DNA from 3 places in the Erwinia magellanica genome. Region 3 is predicted to be linked to each of the others. Evidence: predicted binding sites of a transcription regulator. Region 3 holds the regulator's gene; each other region holds the start of a gene.
What was found. Region 3 encodes Fur, which represses iron uptake genes when iron is present. Its sites were predicted from a motif close to ATAATAATGAGAACNACTATCAA; they were not measured.
Positions count from the first base shown of each region.

Region 1: a site for Fur is predicted at 2,891-2,913, ahead of AAH450_RS03465 (TonB-dependent siderophore receptor). Genes of this name have one in related genera too.
Region 2: a site for Fur is predicted at 1,639-1,661, ahead of bfd (bacterioferritin-associated ferredoxin). Genes of this name have one in related genera too.

Region 1 covers NZ_JBCHVC010000001.1:743,086-748,176, reverse strand. The annotation lists gene AAH450_RS03475 (LacI family DNA-binding transcriptional regulator) at 1-882, shown strand, start outside; gene treA (alpha,alpha-trehalase TreA) at 1,066-2,682, shown strand; gene AAH450_RS03465 (TonB-dependent siderophore receptor) at 3,005-5,091, shown strand, end outside.
Region 2 covers NZ_JBCHVC010000004.1:30,204-35,294, forward strand. The annotation lists gene rplC (50S ribosomal protein L3) at 1-168, opposite strand, end outside; gene rpsJ (30S ribosomal protein S10) at 201-512, opposite strand; gene bfr (bacterioferritin) at 847-1,323, opposite strand; gene bfd (bacterioferritin-associated ferredoxin) at 1,408-1,602, opposite strand; gene tuf (elongation factor Tu) at 1,770-2,954, opposite strand; gene fusA (elongation factor G) at 3,025-5,091, opposite strand, start outside.
Region 3 covers NZ_JBCHVC010000002.1:480,165-485,255, forward strand. The annotation lists gene nagE (N-acetylglucosamine-specific PTS transporter subunit IIBC) at 1-520, shown strand, start outside; gene glnS (glutamine--tRNA ligase) at 673-2,340, shown strand; gene fur (ferric iron uptake transcriptional regulator) at 2,629-3,072, opposite strand; gene fldA (flavodoxin FldA) at 3,412-3,942, opposite strand; gene ybfE (LexA regulated protein) at 4,104-4,385, opposite strand; gene ybfF (esterase) at 4,533-5,091, opposite strand, start outside.

The sequences.
Region 1 (5,091 bases), on a different contig from region 3:
CTGGCTACCAGTAAATCGATGTGCATCGGTCTGGTGGTCACCAATACCCTCTATAACGGCCCCTATTTCAATGAACTGATCTCTCAGGCTGCCAAAAAGCTCGACGCCTGTGGCCGCCAGCTGTTGTTGGTGGATGGCAAAAACAGCGCTGATGAAGAGCGCGCCGCCATTGAATTTCTGCGGGATCTTCGTTGCGATGGCATCATCATCTACCCTCGTTTTTTATCAGGCGATGAGCTGGACAGCATCATCGACAATGATAAAAAGCCGGTGATGGTGGTAAACCGGAAACTGCGCAAGCACCAGAGCCACTGCATTTTCTGCGACCACAAAGGCTCCAGTTTTCACGCCACCGAATACCTGATTAATCAGGGCCACCGAAAAATTGCGTTTATCACCGGCTCACTTGATTCGCCTACCGCCACTGAACGCCTTGCTGGCTACAAAGCAGCGCTGACAGCCTATAAGCTGCCCGTTGAGGAGGCGCTGATTGTGCCGGGAAAATGGTCTCCCGCCAGCGGTGCAAAGGCTGTTGAAACCTTACTTCAGACGGGCGTCTCTTTCAGCGCCCTGTTAGCCAGTAACGATGAGATGGCAATTGGTGCGATGAAAGCACTCAGCCTGGCCGCTCTGCGGGTGCCGGAAGAGGTTTCGCTGATCGGTTTCGATAATATTCCTACCGCTCCCTGGCTCAATCCTGCGCTTTCCAGCGTAAAAGATCCGGTGAGCGAAATGGTGAATGAGGTGATTGCCCAGATTATTTCGATGCTGGATGGCGGGACGCTGGTTAAAGAGAATGGCTTTGTTTCTGAGCTGATAATCAGAGATTCGGTAAGCACAGGGCCATTCCCGCTGGTCCCCAGGGCCAGAGAAGCCCGTTAATTTCCCGGTTTCCGTTAGCTGAAAATCCAGACCAGTTCACATTTCCCGGTTGCAACAAGGTGGTTAACCAAAATTTCGACTAAAGTTTGGTTCAGGGTCAACTACTTACCGTCCGGACATGGAGAACTATCAATGCAAAGAGTCGAGAAGCGTCAATGGAAAGCGGTGCTGGTGCTGCCGTTTATGGTGGCCGCACTGACACAAACGGGTTATGCGGCGCAAAGCGACAGCGAACAGCATCTTTTGAGTCAGGTTCCTCAGCCGCCAGATATCCGCCTTGGGCCACTGTTCCATGCCGTTCAGGCGGCCAAACTTTTCCCGGATCAGAAAACTTTTGCTGACGCGGTGCCTAAAAGCAACCCCGCCTCGATTCTGGCCGACTGGCAGATGCAGAAATCTCAGCGCAATTTTGATCTCAAGCGCTTCGTGAACGCTAACTTCACGCTTCCGGCTGAAGGTGAAAAATATGTGCCTCCAGCCGGGCAGAGCCTGCGCGAGCACATAGATGGCCTGTGGCCGGTGCTGACCCGTTCAGCCCAGCAGGCTAACCAGTGGGACTCTTTGCTACCGCTACCAAAACCTTATGTTGTTCCTGGCGGACGCTTCCGTGAGGTCTATTACTGGGACAGCTATTTCACCATGCTCGGCCTCGCTGAAAGCGGGCACTGGGATCGCGTGCAGGATATGGCAGACAACTTTGCCCACGAGCTGGATACCTACGGTCATATCCCGAACGGTAACCGCAGCTATTATCTCAGCCGCTCTCAGCCGCCCTTCTTCAGCATGATGGTTGATTTGCTGGCTCAGCATCAGGGTGACAGCGTATACAGTAAATACCTGCCACAGCTGCAAAAAGAGTATGACTACTGGATGGCCGATGCCAACAGCGTCAAGCCTGGAGAAGCCACCAAACGCGTGGTGAAGCTTAAAGATGGCACCTTGCTGAACCGTTACTGGGATGCCCGTGAGGTTCCGAGAACGGAATCTTATATGGATGATATCGCCACCGCAGATAAAGCTGATAACCGAAATAAAGCGGAGCTGTACCGTGATTTACGCTCTGGTGCGGCCTCCGGCTGGGACTTCAGTTCCCGCTGGTTTGATAAACCAGGCGACCTTTCCACTATTCACACCACCCGCATTATCCCGGTCGATCTGAATTCGCTGATTTTCCATCTGGAGAAAACCCTTGCCAGGGCAAATAAGGTGGCGAAAAACGACCAGGCGGCTGAACACTTTAGCCAGCTGGCGGAAACGCGCCAGGCGGCCATTAACCGTTATCTCTGGGATGATAAACAGGGATGGTATGCCGATTATGACTGGAAAAAAGCCTCAGTCCGTCCTCAGCTGACGGCAGCTGCGCTCTTCCCTCTTTACATGCAGGCCGCTACCGAAGAGAAAGCGACCCGTACGGCCTCGGCGGTGCAGGCGCAACTTGTTAAGGAAGGGGGACTGGTGACCACTAACGTCAATAATGGCCAGCAGTGGGATGCACCAAACGGCTGGGCGCCGCTACAGTGGGCGGCGGTGCAGGGGCTGAACAATTACGGCAAGCAGACGCTGGCAAAAGATATCGGCATGCGCTTCCTGAAAAATGTTCAGAACACCTATGATAAGGAGCATAAGCTGGTGGAGAAATATGTCGTGGAAGGCAAAGGCCTGGGCGGCGGCGGCGGCGGTGAATATCCGTTGCAGGATGGGTTTGGCTGGACTAACGGCGTTACCCTCAAGCTGATGGATCTCTACTGTCCGAAGAACAAAACCTGTAACAACGTAGGGGATATGGCTTCCGGTCAATAATCTCTCTTCTGGCGGCCCTGATTTTTCCGTGGGCCGCCACCCTGCCTGACCTGGCCGTTGATCAACTTCCCTGATACTCAAGCTCTGATTACCTTCTCTGCGGTGAATGCTCTGCCTCTGGCAGGCCCACTCCGTGTATAAAGTCTATTCCCCTGATTTTAGCATGGGAAAATATAAGCAAAATCAATGCTTGAAACGTTTTTACGGAAAGATAATAATTCTCATTGAGATTATCATACATCTTTACATTACCGTCATGCGCGCCTGACCTCTCTGCGTTGCGCCAACGGTTCTTATTTCGCACTTTGTAAGGGAATTGACAATGAGAATGGCTTTTAGCTTAAAGCGTTCTGCTCTGCTGTGCTCGATCGCGCTGGCTGCACCAGCTTTTACCTTTGCAGCAGAAACGCTGGTGGTCACCGCCCAGCCTGCTGAAACGGCATCCACGCCAACAGAGGGTTATACGGCTAAAACCTCTACAGGCGCGACAAAAACGGATCGTCCACTGATCACCACGGCGCAGTCGGTTTCCGTAGTGACCCGTCAGCAGATGGAAGATCAGGGTGCGATGAACGTCAACCAGGCGCTCAACTATACCGCTGGTGCATTTACTAATTTCGCGGGTGCAGCGACTCGCTATGACACCGTCTCCCTGCGTGGCTTCCACGGCGGCGATGTTGATAACGTCTTCCTGGACGGGTTAAGGCTGATGAGCGACCCTGGCAGCTATAACGTTTTGCAGGTAGATCCGTGGTTCCTGGAACGTATCGATGTGATCAAAGGCCCCTCTTCCGCCCTCTATGGGCAGACCGTGCCCGGTGGCCTGGTCATGGAAACCTCTAAACGACCGCAGTTTACTCAGGAAGGCCATTTCCGCGCCTCGACCGGCACTAATGCCACTAACAGCGCCGCCTTTGATTACACCAATGCGATCAATGACCAGTTGGCGTATCGCCTGACGGGTATCACCCGCAACAGCGATACGCAGTACGATCACACTCGCGAAGAGAAGTATGCTATTTCTCCTTCTCTGCTCTGGCAGCCGGATGAAGATACCTCGCTGCTGCTGCGCGCTTATCTGCAAAAAGATCCCTCAGGCGGCTATCACAGTGCCGTGCCAGGCGACGGCAGCATCACGGAACACAATGGTCGTAAGCTCAGTAATGGCTTTTACGATGGCGACAGCTCGCTGGACCAGTTCAAGCGTAATGAACAGATTTACAGCTACGAATTCTCGCATCGCTTCAATGACACCTGGGCGTTCCGTTCCAATGCCAGCTATTCCCACTCTAATGTCGATTTGGATCAGGTTTATCAGATAGGCTGGGACAGCGCCAATCCCGATCTGTTAAACCGCTACTATTCTGGGTCACGTTCATCGCTTGATGCTTTTGCTATCGATAACCAGCTGGAGGCGGATTTCGCCACGGGCGAAGTCGAGCATAAAGTGGTGCTGGGTGGCGAATACCATCAGTACAAAAATGATTTAAGCGATGCCAGCGGCCCGGCAAATCAGCTTAATGCCCTGACTGGCCAGGCTGTGGGCAGCCGTCAGAACTACGACTTTGTTCATTCGCAGCGTCGTTATTATCAGACCGGCGTCTATTTGCAGGATGAGATGATCTGGCAGAAATGGCATCTGGATCTCTCTGGCCGCTACGATCGCATCGTGTCGGAAAACGAAACTTACTCCACCAGCACTAAACATCGTCGACAGGATGATCACATCAGTGGCCGTGCCGCCCTGCTCTACGCCTTTGATAACGGCATCTCGCCTTACGCCAGCTACAGCCAGGCTATTACGCCGCAGTCACTCTCTGATGCCAATGATAATCTGCTGAAGCCCACCACCTCAGAGCAATATGAAGCCGGGGTGAAATATCAGCCAAACGGCACATCCGATCTCTACTCCGTTGCCCTCTACGATCTGACGCAGAAAGATGTGGGCAACCGGGTGGTGGTAGGTTCTTACTATGAACCGGCAGGAAAAGTGCATTCGCAGGGCATTGAACTGGAAGCGCATAACCAGATCACGCCACGTCTGAGCACCATCGCCAACTACACCCTGAGCCATGTTCGCTTCAAAGATTCTGTGGATGGCAACGACGGCCACACGCCTTACGTCACGCCAAACTCTATGGCGTCGGCCTGGGCGAAATATCAGTTAGACTGGGGTATCAGCGTGGGCGCTGGCGTGCGTTACATCGGCAAACAGTGGGCAGACAATGAAAACACCACTCGCCTGCCCTCCACTACCTTGTTCGACGCTTCAGTACGCGCCGATCTGGGTGCCTGGAACAGCAGCCTGAAAGGGGCATTTGTGCAGGTGAACGCCAATAACGTGACCGATCGTGATTACGTTTCTGCCTGTTACGGCACCGGTTACTGCTACTGGGGCGCTGAGCGCAC
Region 2 (5,091 bases), on a different contig from region 3:
TTTTTTAGCACCGGCAGTTACCTGGATAGCAGTGTAGCCGTCGTTTTCCAGGCTCTTAACCTGAGTTACGCGGTTTGCTTCAATTTCAATCACGGTTACTGGGATAGAAACGCCATCTTCTGTGAAGATACGAGTCATGCCCACTTTTTTACCGACTAAACCAATCATTGTTTCAACCTCTCAATCGCTCAATGACCTGATTAACCCAGGCTGATCTGCACGTCTACACCTGCAGCCAGATCCAGACGCATCAGAGCATCAACCGTTTTTTCAGTTGGCTCAACGATGTCAACCAGACGCTTGTGAGTACGAATTTCGTACTGATCGCGCGCATCTTTATTGACGTGCGGAGAGATCAGAACGGTAAAACGCTCTTTGCGGGTCGGCAGCGGGATGGGACCACGTACCTGCGCACCAGTGCGCTTGGCAGTCTCAACGATTTCCGCAGTTGATTGATCAATCAGACGATGATCAAACGCTTTAAGACGGATACGGATTCTTTGGTTCTGCATGAGACCAGAGCTCCAATTATTTATAAACGAAAAGATTACTACTCATACCCATTACGATTGATGGGAGAGTGTAATCGTCTGCACATAACTCCCCTATTGGGAGTATTGTCAGGTGAGCGGATTGCTCGCCTGCGGTTCAGATTGAACCGGGCCGTCATTTCTGACAAGCCCGCGAATTATACGTGCCTGAGCACATAAAGCAACCTGTTTATTGGGATGAGTGAATAAGGCGGGCGAGGATGAGAAAGTATCAGTCGGGTTCAGAAACAGTAACGCCGCTGAAAGCTCTGCTTCAGCGGCGTAAATTTATGCAATACCATCTTTCTGTCCCGGACTACTGTTCTACCTGAATTTGTGACTGAAGATAATTCTGGATGCCAATTTTGCTTATCAGGTCGAGTTCTGTTTCCAGAAAATCGATATGATGCTCTTCATCTTCCAGAATGGTAATCATCATATCCCGGCTGACATAGTCATGAACCTTGTCTGCGTAGGCAATCGCTTCCCGAAGATCTCTTGCTCCTTCCAGTTCAAGCTGCAAATCTGACTTCAGCATCTCTTCCACATCTTCCCCGATACGCAATCTGCCAAGATCCTGTAGATTGGGAATGCCTTCCAGAAAAAGTATGCGTTCTATGTACTTGTCCGCATGCTTCATCTCATCGATAGACTCATGGTATTCGATATCGTTTAAGCGCATCAGTCCCCAGTTTTTGAACATCCGCGCGTGCAGGAAATACTGATTAACAGCAACTAACTCATTTCCAAGCAATTTGTTGAGATGACTTATGATTTTTATATCGCCCTTCATGTTGTTTCCTCCGCTTCCAGTTCATTAGATCGTAGATGCGGATTGAAGGAAGTCAAAAAAGCATGACAAATTGCAGGGAGATTATCAGGCAATCTCTTTGTATTGCGGAACGTGCTGTAGCTCCTGGTCCATAATTTCACGCGCGGCACGGATGCATTTGCCACACTGCTTGCCAACCGGAACCAGTTGACGAAGTTGCTGTATCGATTTGGGCTGGTAACGGCGAACCACTGCACGGATAGTTTTATCACTGACGGCATTACACAAACAGACGTACATTTCGCTACTCCAGTCTATTTTCTCTCCTTAGTGTAAATGCGAATAGTTTTTATTACAATGCTGACTGCTGCCTGTCGGCTAAATTGCAGGCATAAAAAAAGAGCACCGAAGTGCTCTTTTTATTTGCTATGGCGGAGGCGCGCCCCGCCATTTCAAATTATCAGCGATTAAGCGATAACTTTAGCAACAACGCCCGCACCAACAGTACGGCCGCCTTCACGGATTGCGAAACGCAGACCGTCATCCATCGCGATTGGGTGGATCAGGGTAACAACCATTTTGATGTTGTCACCAGGCATGACCATTTCAACGCCTTCTGGCAGTTCGATGGTACCGGTCACGTCAGTTGTACGGAAGTAGAACTGAGGACGGTAGCCTTTGAAGAACGGAGTATGACGGCCGCCTTCGTCTTTAGACAGAATATAAACTTCTGACTCGAACTTGGTGTGTGGCTTGATGGTGCCTGGCTTAGCCAGAACCTGGCCACGCTGGATGTCTTCGCGCTTGATACCACGCAGCAGAACACCACAGTTCTCGCCTGCACGACCTTCGTCCAGCAGCTTACGGAACATTTCAACGCCGGTACAGGTTGATTTCACGGTATCTTTGATACCAACGATCTCAACTTCTTCACCAACTTTAACGATACCGCGCTCTACACGACCGGTAACAACTGTACCACGGCCGGAGATAGAGAAGACGTCTTCGATAGGCAGCAGGAATGGCTTGTCGATTGCGCGCTCTGGTTCCGGGATGTAGTTATCCAGGTGGCCAGCCAGCTCAATGATTTTAGCTTCCCACTCAGCGTCGCCTTCCAGCGCTTTCAGAGCAGAACCGTGAACGATTGGCGTGTCGTCGCCTGGGAAGTCGTACTGTGACAGCAGGTCACGTACTTCCATTTCTACCAGTTCCAGCAGCTCTTCATCATCAACCATGTCGCACTTGTTCAGGAACACGATGATGTAAGGAACGCCAACCTGGCGACCCAGCAGGATGTGTTCACGGGTCTGAGGCATTGGGCCGTCAGTTGCAGCAACAACCAGAATTGCACCGTCCATCTGCGCAGCACCGGTGATCATGTTTTTCACATAGTCGGCGTGGCCTGGGCAGTCAACGTGCGCATAGTGGCGAGACGGGGTGTCATATTCAACGTGTGAAGTGTTGATGGTGATACCACGTGCTTTTTCTTCTGGTGCGTTATCGATCTGGTCGAATGCACGAGCAGAACCGCCGTAGGTTTTAGCCAGAACGGTGGTGATAGCAGCAGTCAGGGTAGTTTTACCGTGGTCAACGTGTCCGATGGTACCAACGTTGACGTGCGGTTTGTTACGTTCAAATTTCTCTTTAGCCACGACGATATTCCTTACTTTAATGCTCTCACCCTTTGGTGAGAGCATAGGATCAATATTTTAAAACTGTAGCTTATTTGCTACGAGCTTCAATAACGGCCTGAGCGACGTTATTCGGCGCATCATCATACTTCAGGAACTCCATGGAGTATGAAGCACGGCCTTTAGTCAGAGAACGCAACTGAGTCGCGTATCCGAACATTTCAGACAGCGGAACTTCAGCGTGAATCTGAACGCCAGTAGCGTTAGATTCCTGTCCTTTGAGCATACCACGACGACGGCTAAGGTCACCGATAACGTCACCGGTATTCTCTTCAGGAGTCTCTACTTCAACCTTCATGATTGGCTCAAGCAGAACCGGGCTCGCTTTCTTAAAGCCGTCTTTGAACGCGATAGAAGCCGCCAGTTTAAACGCCAGCTCAGAGGAGTCAACGTCATGGTATGAACCGAAGTGCAGACGAACGCCCAGATCAACCACTGGATAACCAGCCAGAGGACCTGATTTCAGCTGCTCCTGGATACCTTTGTCCACCGCAGGGATGTATTCACCAGGAATCACACCACCTTTGATGTCGTTGACAAACTCGTAACCTTTAGGGTTAACGCCCGGCTCCAGTGGGTACATGTCGATAACAACATGACCGTACTGACCACGACCACCAGACTGCTTGGCGTGTTTACCTTCGATATCGGTAACTTTCGCGCGAATCGCTTCACGGTAAGCAACCTGAGGTTTACCGACGTTCGCTTCAACGTTGAATTCACGCTTCATGCGGTCAACGATGATATCGAGGTGCAGCTCACCCATACCGGCGATAATGGTCTGGTTAGTTTCTTCATCAGTCCATACGCGGAATGATGGATCTTCTTTCGCCAGACGACCCAGAGCCAGACCCATTTTTTCCTGGTCAGCTTTGGTTTTTGGTTCAACAGCGATCGAGATTACCGGCTCAGGGAACTCCATGCGCTCCAGAATGATAACGTTTTCTGGGTCACACAGGGTGTCACCAGTAGTCACGTCTTTCAGACCGATAGCCGCAGCGATGTCGCCTGCGCGAACTTCTTTAATCTCTTCACGTTTGTTGGCGTGCATCTGAACGATACGGCCCAGACGCTCACGTGCAGACTTAACCGGGTTGTACACGGTATCACCTGAGTTCACGACGCCAGAGTAAACGCGGAAGAAGGTCAGGTTACCTACAAACGGGTCGGTAGCGATTTTGAACGCCAGCGCAGCAAACGGCTCTTTGTCGTCTGAGTGACGAACAGCCGGAGTGTCTTTACCGTCGTCTAACATACCGTTGATCGCGGTAACGTCAGTCGGAGCTGGAAGATACTCAACAACCGCATCCAGCATCGCCTGAACACCTTTGTTCTTGAATGCAGAACCACAGGTAACCAGGATGATTTCGCTGTTCAGAACGCGCTTACGCAGTGACGTTTTGATCTCTTCTTCAGTCAGCTCTTCGCCACCAAAGAATTTCTCCATCAGCTCGTCAGAACCTTCAGCTGCGGCTTCAACCAGCTTGCCGCGCCATTCTTCGGCCAGTTCCTGCATATCAGCTGGGATCTCTTCGTAAACGAAGGTCACGCCCTGATCGGCATCGTTCCAGTTGATAGCTTTCATTTTCACCAGGTCAACAACACCGGTGAATTTCTCTTCTGCGCCGATAGCCAGCTGCAATGGCACCGGGTTTGCACCCAGGCGCTTTTCCATCTGGTCAACAACTTTCAGGAAGTTAGCACCCATGCGGTCCATTTTGTTAACGAACGCGATGCGTGGAACTTTATATTTGTTAGCCTGACGCCATACGGTCTCAGACTGTGGCTGAACACCGCCAACTGCACAGTAAACCATTACTGCGCCATCAAGCACACGCATAGAACGCTCAACTTCAATGGTGAAGTCAACGTGTCCTGGGGTGTCGATGATATTTACGTGGTGTGGCTCAAACTGCTTAGCCATACCAGACCAGTAACAAGTGGTCGCAGCGGAAGTGATGGTGATACCACGTTCCTGTTCCTGCTCCATCCAGTCCATGGTGGCCGCGCCATCATGAACTTCACCGATTTTGTGGTTTACACCGGTGTAAAACAGAACGCGCTCGGTAGTAGTGGTCTTACCGGCGTCGATGTGTGC
Region 3 (5,091 bases):
TTCCTCTGCTGCACCAGCGGCACCCGTTGCGGTTCAGGCGGTGCCTGCGGCGGCGAAAGGGATTATCGCAACGCTGGTTGCGCCGGTCAGTGGTGAAGTGGTGGCGCTGGAGCTGGTTCCGGACGAAGCCTTTGCCAGTAAAGCGGTAGGGGATGGCCTGGCGATCAAACCTTCCAGCAGTACGGTGGTTTCTCCTGCGGCGGGAACCGTGGTGAAAATCTTCAACACCAATCACGCCTTCTGTCTGGAAACAGAGAAAGGGGTTGAAGTGGTGGTGCACATGGGCCTGGATACCGTGGCGCTGGGCGGCAAAGGCTTTACCCGTCTTGTTGAAGAAGGTGCGCAGGTTACTGCCGGACAACCCGTTCTGGAAATGGATCTGGCCTTCCTGAATGCTAACGCCCGCTCGATGATCAGCCCTGTTGTGGTCAGCAACATTGAAGATTATACCGGCATCACGCTGGTGGCAGGTGAAACGGTTGTTGCTGGCGAAAGCCGGCTGTATGAAATTAACGGCTAACCTCTGATTGCGTTACAATGACAGGGTGGGAAGCAATTCCCGCCCTTTTTTTATCGTATTCCCCGAACAAACGGTTGTTTCCCTTCCCGGCTTTGTGGATCATACTCCGTTATTTCACGTACTAATTTGATAGCATTACTGAGGAAATTAAGATGAGTGAGGCAGAAGCCCGCCCAACTAACTTTATTCGTCAGATCATCGACGAAGATCTGGCGACCGGCAAGCATGACAGCGTGCATACCCGCTTCCCGCCGGAACCCAATGGTTATCTGCACATTGGCCACGCCAAATCTATCTGCCTCAACTTTGGTATTGCACAAGACTATCAGGGGCAGTGCAACCTGCGTTTTGATGACACTAACCCGGTGAAAGAAGACCTGGAATATGTAGAGTCTATCAAGCATGACGTGCAGTGGCTGGGCTTTGAGTGGTCGGGCAACGTTCGTTACTCCTCTGATTATTTCGATCAGCTGCATCACTATGCGGTTGAGCTGATCAACAAGGGCCTGGCCTATGTTGACGAGCTTAGCCCTGAGCAGATCCGTGAATATCGCGGTACCCTCACAGCGCCGGGCAAAAACAGTCCTTTCCGCGACCGTTCAGTAGAAGAGAACCTGGCGCTGTTTGAAAAAATGCGCAACGGCGGCTTTGCTGAAGGCACCGCCTGCCTGCGTGCAAAGATTGATATGGCCTCCAGCTTTATCGTCATGCGCGATCCGGTTCTCTACCGCATCAAGTTTGCCGAGCATCATCAGACCGGCAACAAGTGGTGCATCTATCCGATGTATGATTTTACCCACTGCATTTCCGATGCGCTGGAAGGGATCACCCACTCACTCTGTACCCTGGAGTTCCAGGATAACCGCCGTCTGTATGACTGGGTGCTGGATAACATCACCATTCCAACCCATCCGCGTCAGTACGAATTTTCTCGTCTGAATCTTGAATACGCCATTATGTCCAAGCGTAAGCTGAACCTGCTGGTAACAGAGAAGGTTGTGGAGGGCTGGGACGATCCACGTATGCTGACCGTTTCCGGTCTGCGCCGTCGCGGTTACACCGCCGGTTCTATCCGCGAGTTCTGCCGCCGTATTGGCGTGACCAAGCAGGATAACATCGTGGAAATGGCCTCGCTGGAGTCCTGTATTCGTGACGATCTGAACGAGAACGCCCCGCGCGCGATGGCGGTGATGGATCCGGTGAAGCTGGTGATTGAAAATCTGCCTGCTAATCATGAAGAGATCATCACCATGCCTAATCATCCGAACAAGCCGGAGATGGGGACGCGTGAAGTGCCGTTCAGCCGTGAAATTTATATCGATCGTGCTGATTTCCGCGAGGAAGCGAATAAGCAGTACAAGCGTCTGGTGCTGGGTAAAGAAGTGCGTCTGCGTAACGCCTACGTGATCAAAGCGGAGCGCGTGGCGAAGGATGAAGAGGGTAATATTACCTGCCTGTTCTGCACCTGCGATACAGAGACGTTGAGTAAAGATCCGGCCGATGGCCGTAAAGTGAAAGGGGTCATTCACTGGGTCTCTGCCATTCATGCCTTACCGGCAGAGTTTCGCCTGTATGACCGTCTGTTCAGCGTGCCAAATCCGGGTGCGGCAGAAGATTTCCTGACAACTATCAACCCTGACTCGCTGGTTATTCGTCAGGGCTTTGTGGAGCCAGGATTGCAGCAGGCAGAAGCCAGCAGCCCGTATCAGTTTGAGCGCGAAGGTTACTTCTGTGCTGACAGCCGATACTCATCTGCCGGTAACCTGGTGTTTAACCGCACGGTTGGCCTGCGTGACACCTGGACGAAAGCGGGAGAGTAGCGCTGCCGGGTTTTCTGCAAGCGACGCAGCCTCAGGGCTGCGTTTTTTTTTGCGCTTTATCAGGGGGTAACACTCTTTATTAGCGACGGGCGTAATAAAAGTCGCAAGAGCCAGCGAGAGCTGGCACCAGCCAGCAGCAGGAAAAGTCAGGGTAGGGAGGGAAATTTTCGCTGGCAAAGGCTTCAGCCGTGCGGAATCGCTCTGACTGATCCAGTTTTTTCACGCGGGCTTTACGGGTTCAGGCAAAAAAAAACCGGTGAAAATCACCGGTTTTTTCAGGAATGCAGATTATTTGTCGTGCAGCGTTTCGTCTTCGCGGCAGTCGCCAGTAGAACAGTGACCATAAAGGTACAAACTGTGGTTACTGAGCTTGATACCATGACGCGTGGCGATATCACGCTGGCGGGACTCGATCGATTCATCTCTGAATTCGATCACTTTGCCGCAGTCCAGACAGATAAGGTGGTCATGGTGATGTTGCTGAGTCAGTTCGAAAACGGATTTGCCACCTTCGAAATTGTGACGGGTAACGATCCCCGCGTCATCAAACTGGTTCAGAACGCGGTAAACCGTCGCCAGACCAATCTCTTCGCCCATATCAATCAGGCGCTTATACAAATCTTCCGCACTGACGTGATGGCCTTCAGGTTCCTGAAGCACTTCCAGAATTTTCAGTCGCGGAAGCGTGACTTTCAGGCCGGCCTTCTTTAATGCGGTGTTATTGTCAGTCATGCGGATATTGTCCTGTTACTTTGCTTGTCACTGTGCGGCTGAAAAGCCCTGAACATCGGTCGACGCAAAACGCCTCATTATAGTACTCACGCTTGGAAATGAACACCTCGGGCGTTGCGAATCTGTAAAGGGAGGTAATGATGATGTCTTTACGTCCGGAAAGCAGGCGCTGGGTTAACATTTCGCTTTGCCATGTTTTTAACAAACATGAAGTAAGCGGGGTGACCGATGGCGATATTCTACAGTTTTGCAGATGAAAGTTATGAAATTGTGCCTATTACTTCTATAGGAAAAATTACAGGCCTGATGTGAGTTACCTCCCACATCAGGCCGTTCTCCTTAAGCTTCCAGAATTTCCTTCAACTGGAGCTCATCGTAAATCTGTTTTACCCATTTTTCAGTACGTTCGCGGGTCAGTTCCGGCTGACGATCTTCATCAATAGCCAGGCCCAGGAAATGCGTGTCGTCAGCAAGTCCTTTGGACGCTTCAAAATGATAACCTTCAGTTGGCCAGTGACCCACGATAACGGCGCCTTTCGGTTCAATGATATCGCGAATGGTGCCCATCGCGTCACAGAAATACTCTGCGTAATCTTCCTGATCGCCACAGCCAAAAAGCGCAACCAGTTTGCCATTGAAATCGATCTCTTCCAGGGTAGGGAAGAAATCATCCCAGTCGCACTGGGCTTCGCCGTAGTACCAGGTTGGGATACCCAGCAGCAGGATATCAAAGGCTTCAAGGTCTTCTTTGCTACTTTTAGCGATATCATGAACCTCAGCCACCTCGTTACCGAGCTGCTTTTGGATCATTTTTGCAATATTTTCAGTATTGCCCGTATCGCTGCCAAAGAAAATGCCTACGAGTGCCATGCGCTTAATAACCTCTTGAAACTGAATTTTAGGGTAACGACTTTACTGCAATTAACGGCAATGATAGCAGACAGCACAAGGGGGATAAATGAGTAATCCGCCAGCTTTTGTCGCTTTGTGCTTCACCAGCAAGAGGTTGAAGAGCCGGGTTTACCCCTTTTTCAACGCTTCTGGCTGGCTAACATCGCCATCACCATCTCTTCTATCAGTTCGCCGCGGCTGATATTTCGCTGCTCGGCAAGCTGGTTCAGGGCATCCACGGCGTCGCTGTTCATTTTCAGCTCCACACGCTTTAACCCGCGCACTTTGTCCCGCTTGAGCTGATTGCGTTTATTGATACGCAGTTGCTCATCACGCGTCAGCGGATTTGTTTTTGGTCGCCCCGGACGACGGTCATCTGCGAACAGATCGATCGTGGTGCGGTCCGTGTTTTCTTTTGCCATAGAATCGTGATACTGAAAGGCTGGAGTTCTGATGGTTCAGGCCTGATGACGGCTGAAATTCGTGCTGCGACAAATTTTAAGCGCGCCATCATACCCCAGTAAAAGTCATGACGACAATGATTTAGGCTGAACGGGATAGATTTGTTTTCACCGCGCAAGAAAACGACGGATTGCGCGTAAAACGGCATCAGGTTTCTCAGCATGAACCCAGTGACCAGCACCGGCAACAACATGCGCCCGCGCGCCGGGAAATTGTGCCAGCAGTGCTTCACGATGCGCGTCAGCCAGGTAGGGGGAAAGCTCACCCCGAATAAACAACGCCGGATGAGACCATGGCGGCAGCGGCTGCCAACCAATAATCCTGTCGTAGTTCTCCCAGAGAACCGGAACGTTGAAGCGCCACTCTCCCTGGTGGAAAGATTTTAGCAGAAACTGAATAACGCCTTCTTCTATTGTCTCTCGCATAAGCGCGGCCGCATCTGAACGGGAGGTGAGGTTTGCGGCGGTGACGGCCTTGAGTGCGGCAAAAATGGCGTCATGATGGCGCTCAGGATAGGCAACAGGCGCCATATCAATCACCACCAGTTTTTCAACCCGCTCAGGCGCGAGCGCAGTGAGCAGCATCGCCACCTTGCCGCCCATTGAATGGCCGACAGCGATAAAGCGATCGATCCCTTCGGCATCCAGCGTTTCCAGCACATCTTCT